DNA from 2 places in the Burkholderia sp. PvR073 genome. Region 1 is predicted to be linked to the other one. Evidence: riboswitches for the same ligand, from Rfam matches in the RefSeq annotation. Region 1 holds a riboswitch; the other holds the start of a gene.
The links. A riboswitch is a leader RNA that binds a small molecule or an ion and turns the genes downstream of it on or off. The one in region 1 is predicted to bind thiamine pyrophosphate.

Region 1 (2,195 bases):
AGGCCGTTGACGGCGAGCGTCGTCGCGCCGTCCCAGATCACCGCCGGGCGATGGTCGGGCAGCGTCGGGCGGCACTGCGCATTGAGTTCGAGGATGCGCGCCTCGCCGAACGCCGGGTGCACGGAGAACGCCGCGCTCAGCAGTTCGAGCGCGGAGCGCACGCTGACGGGCGACATGTCCTCGCCCTCCACCTCGGTCGCGCCGATCACGTACAGGTCGTCCTGTTTCGGCGCGATGTACAGCGGATAGCGCGGATGCAACAGCCGCACGGGCCGCGTGAGCCCGATGCCGGGCGCGCGCACCCGCGCGACTTCGCCGCGGATGCCGCGCAGCGCGGGCAGCGCGGATTTCGCGCCGAGGCCGCGGCAATCGATCGTGAAATGTGCGTCGGGCCGGTTCGCGTCGTCGATCGTCGCGTGCCAGTGCAGCTCGACGCCGCGCTGCGCGAGGCCCGCCGCCAGCGCGCGCAGCGCCTGCCGGTTGTCGAGCTGCCCTTCGCGCGGCAGCAGCAGGCCGCGCGCGAAGCGCCCCGCGAGCGCGGGCTCGGCCGCGTCGACCTGCGCGCCGACCAGCGTGACGAAACCGCCGTCGAACAGCTCGGCCGGCGCGTTCGCGCGCACGCGCCGCTCGAACAGCGGCGCCTCCGCCCGATCCGCGTGATGCCAGACGACGAGCGTGCCGTGATGCTGGAAGAACACCGGTTCGGGCAGTTCCGCGAGCCATTGCGGCCAACGCGCGAGCGACGCGGCGCCGAGTTCGGTGATCAGCAGTTCGGCGCTCGCCGCCTCGGCGAGCGGCGCGAGCATCGCGGCCGCGATCCACGCGGCCGACTGCTCGCCGTCCGGGCCGCCGCGCTCGTACAGCGCGACGCGATGTCCGTCGCCCGCGAGCCGCCAGGCGATCAGACGGCCGACGAGGCCGCCGCCGAGCACCGCGAAATCCGGCCGGGAAGCGTGGACGTTCATCACGCACCCTCCCCGCGAACCGCGCGGGCCCGTGCGACGGATGTCGGCACGCGCGCGCCGTCCCGTGCCAACGCACGCGACAGCGGATCGGGAACAGCGCAAAAGACTGAAGATTGAGCGGTCATCATTCCTTCCGTAACGCGCAACGCGCGTACCCAAAAGGACGAAACCGGCAGCAAAGGCCGGCCGGGCGGGACTCGGGCGCTGACCATGTGGGATGGCGGCCAGCGCGGCCCGGCGGGATCAGAAACTTCCCTCGCCGGTATTACCCGGATCGGGTGCGAAGGGTCTTTCTCAGCCTCGCCGCGTCGCCCGGAATTAACCGTCGGCCGCGCTCGAAGCACCCCTGTTTCGTCGTCGGCCATTAGACCATAAAAGCGGAAAGCGCCGCAAACTGTCCCCCTTGCGGCAAATTCGCCGTCGCGCCGCGCCGCTCTGGCACAATGCCCGCAGGCCGGCCGCGCGAGCGGCCGGTTGCCGCGTCACCGCCGGCCCTTAAGCGCCGTTTAAGACGCGCGGGCGACCATCCGTGCGCCCGCCGTCAGTCGGCGCCGCGCCCCGGCATGCCTTATCGCGGCGCGCGCCCGGCTTCGCCCGGCCCGCGCGCCGGCTACTCATCAGGAAGCACATGACCCAATCGATCGATCCCGTCCGCTCCGCCTCCGACGCGCCGCAGGACGAGCGCCCGGTATCCGCATGGAGCCTCATCAAGCCCTACTGGGTGTCGTCCGAATGGAAAACCGCGTGGGGGCTGCTCGTCACGATCATCGTGATCAATCTCTGCGTCGTCTGGATCAACGTCAAGCTGAACAAGTGGAACGCGCAGTTCTACAACGCACTGCAGTCGAAGGACGTCCACGACTTCCCGAACCTGCTGATGCAGTTCTCGGCACTCGCGTTCGGCTTCATCATCCTCGCGGTGTACGGCCGCTACCTGCGGCAGATGCTCGGGTTCCGCTGGCGCCAGTGGCTCACCGACCGGTTTCTCGGCCAGTGGCTCGGCGATCGCGCGTTCTACCGGATCGAACGCGACCGCCTCGCCGACAACCCCGACCAGCGGATCACCGACGACCTCCAGTCGTTCGCGACGACGACGCTCGCGCTGTCGCTCGACCTTCTGTCGACGGTCGTCACGCTCGTGTCGTTCATTACGATCCTGTGGTCGCTCGCCGGCGCGCTGACGCTCTCGCTCGGCGCGACGCCGATCACGATCCCCGGCTACATGGTGTG
Region 2 (2,195 bases), on a different contig from region 1:
CCGGGCTGTTGCGGATGATCCACTCGCGCGTTTCATGGATGTGCTTGCCGGTCGACAGGTCCATCACGGTGTCGCCGCCCCAGCGGATCGCCCACGTCATCTTGTCGACTTCCTCGCCGATCGACGACGTGACGGCCGAGTTGCCGATGTTCGCGTTGATCTTCACGAGGAAGTTGCGGCCGATGATCATCGGCTCGGATTCCGGGTGATTGATGTTCGCGGGGATGATCGCGCGGCCGCGCGCGATTTCGTCGCGCACGAACTCGGGGGTGATCTCGGCGAGTGCGTTCGCGCCGAAGGCCGCGGCGCCGAACGCCTGGCCCGGGTGCTGGCGGCCCATCATCGCGGCGAGCTTCGCGCCGTTCGGGCCGCTCGACTTCAGGCTCTCGATGTACTCGGCGCGGCGCTGGTTCTCGCGGATCGCGATGTATTCCATTTCCGGCGTGATGATGCCCTGACGCGCGTAGTGCATCTGCGTGACGTTCTTGCCCGGCTGCGCGCGGCGCGGGTTGCGGTGCAGGCCCGGGAAACGCAGGTCGGCGGTGGCCGGGTCGGCCGCGCGCTCGAGGCCGTACTGGCTCGACAGGCCGTCGAGCACTTCGGTGTCGCCGCGCGCTTCGATCCAGCCCTGGCGCAGCGCGGGCAGGCCCGCGCGGATGTCGATCTTGGCGTCCGGATCGGTGTACGGGCCCGACGTGTCGTACACGTAGATCGGCGGATTCTTTTCGCCGCCGAAGCCGGTCGGCGTGTCGGCCTGCGTGATTTCACGCATCGGCACACGGATGTCGGGTTGCGAGCCGGTTACATAAACCTTGCGCGAATTGGGCAGCGGCGCGACGGCAGCGGCATCGACGTGGGCGTCGGCGGACAGAAACTTCGGATTGGCGTTCATGCAATCTCCTGTGTGAGCGCCGGACACGCGCTTCGGCGCTTGCCCGGAGCCCTTGACGAATGTGGGGCTCGAGCTAAGCAGGAGACGAGGTTTGGTGAGGCGGCGGATTTCGTCAGAAGGAAGGCGGCGAAATCCGTACGCTTCCCTGCGCTGGCATTATCCAGATCAGGTTCAAAGGGTATTTCTCACCCGCAATGCCGGTTGTTTGACCGAACGCATTGCAGGACCCCCGCGTTAGCAAGGGCACACGATACACCGGCTTCGCGGCGGTTTCAACCGGGGGCAGATCTTAGGCGATGGTGCGGCCGCAGCATCGCGGGCCGCGGGCGCGGCCGTCGCCCGGGCCGCCAGCAAGGCCGCCGCGGCGAAGCGGTGCAGCATCGCGGCCATTCAATTCCTGCCGGAAACGCCGGCCGAAAAAAATATTCAACCGGCTGTCATTTCCGGGATCATGCTGCGTCTATTCGGTTCCTTAAACCCATGTACCGGAGAGATGTCATGAAAAACGGATTGCTGGTTGCTTGTGTCGCCGCTTTCGCAATGGTTGCCGTGAGCGCTCATGCGCAGAACGATGCGATGTCGAAGGACGGCACGTCGATGTCGAAGGACGCGATGGGCCACGACGCGATGGCGAAGGACGGCGCGATGAAGAAGGGCACCATGAAGAAGCATGCGATGAAGAAGGACGCGATGGGCCACGACGCGATGGGCAAGGGGACGCCCAGCGACAAAATGGCGCCGTCGAACTGACGCCTGCGGGCGGCGGGCGGTGCGTGCATTGCGTCGCCCGCCGCCGCTCATCGAGTGCGTTTGCATCATTCACGCATCTCTGGAGGCTTCACCATGCAAACCGTTCCCGCCACCGGTCGCGACGCGGCGTCACCGCCCGTGCGCCCGATCCATCCGGCGTGGGTGCGCGTGAGCCACTGGCTCAACGCGCTCGCGGCCATCCTGATGGTGTTGTCCGGCTGGCGCATCTACGACGCGTCGCCGATCTATCCGCCGTTCGCGTTTCCTCATGGCATCACGCTCGGCGGCTGGCTGGGCGGCGCGCTGCAATGGCATTTCGCGGCGATGTGGCTGCTCGTCGGCAACGGGCTGTTCTACCTGGCGATGTCGATCACGACCGGGCGCTTCGCGCGCATGCTGCTGCCGGTCACGCCGGCGTCCGTCTGGCGCGACCTGCGCGCCGCACTGCGCGGGCGGCTGTCGCATGACGACCTCAGCGTCTACAACGCGGTGCAGCGCACTGCGTACCTGACCGCGATCGCCGACCTCGTCGTGCTGGTGCTGTCGGGGCTCA

Region 2: linked by a shared signal. The riboswitch ahead of thiC (phosphomethylpyrimidine synthase ThiC) and the one ahead of ACVK00_RS28595 (FAD-dependent oxidoreductase) in region 1 are both predicted to bind thiamine pyrophosphate.

What each region holds. Positions count from the first base shown of each region.
Region 1 is NZ_JBSRXO010000012.1:124,239-126,433, forward strand. Features, by position in the region: gene ACVK00_RS28595 (FAD-dependent oxidoreductase) at 1-965, opposite strand, end outside; TPP riboswitch at 1,200-1,323, opposite strand; gene ACVK00_RS28600 (ABC transporter ATP-binding protein/permease) at 1,594-2,195, shown strand, end outside.
Region 2 is NZ_JBSRXO010000005.1:143,396-145,590, reverse strand. Features, by position in the region: gene thiC (phosphomethylpyrimidine synthase ThiC) at 1-892, opposite strand, end outside; TPP riboswitch at 1,017-1,133, opposite strand; gene ACVK00_RS17375 (pentapeptide MXKDX repeat protein) at 1,391-1,642, shown strand; gene ACVK00_RS17370 (cytochrome b/b6 domain-containing protein) at 1,736-2,195, shown strand, end outside.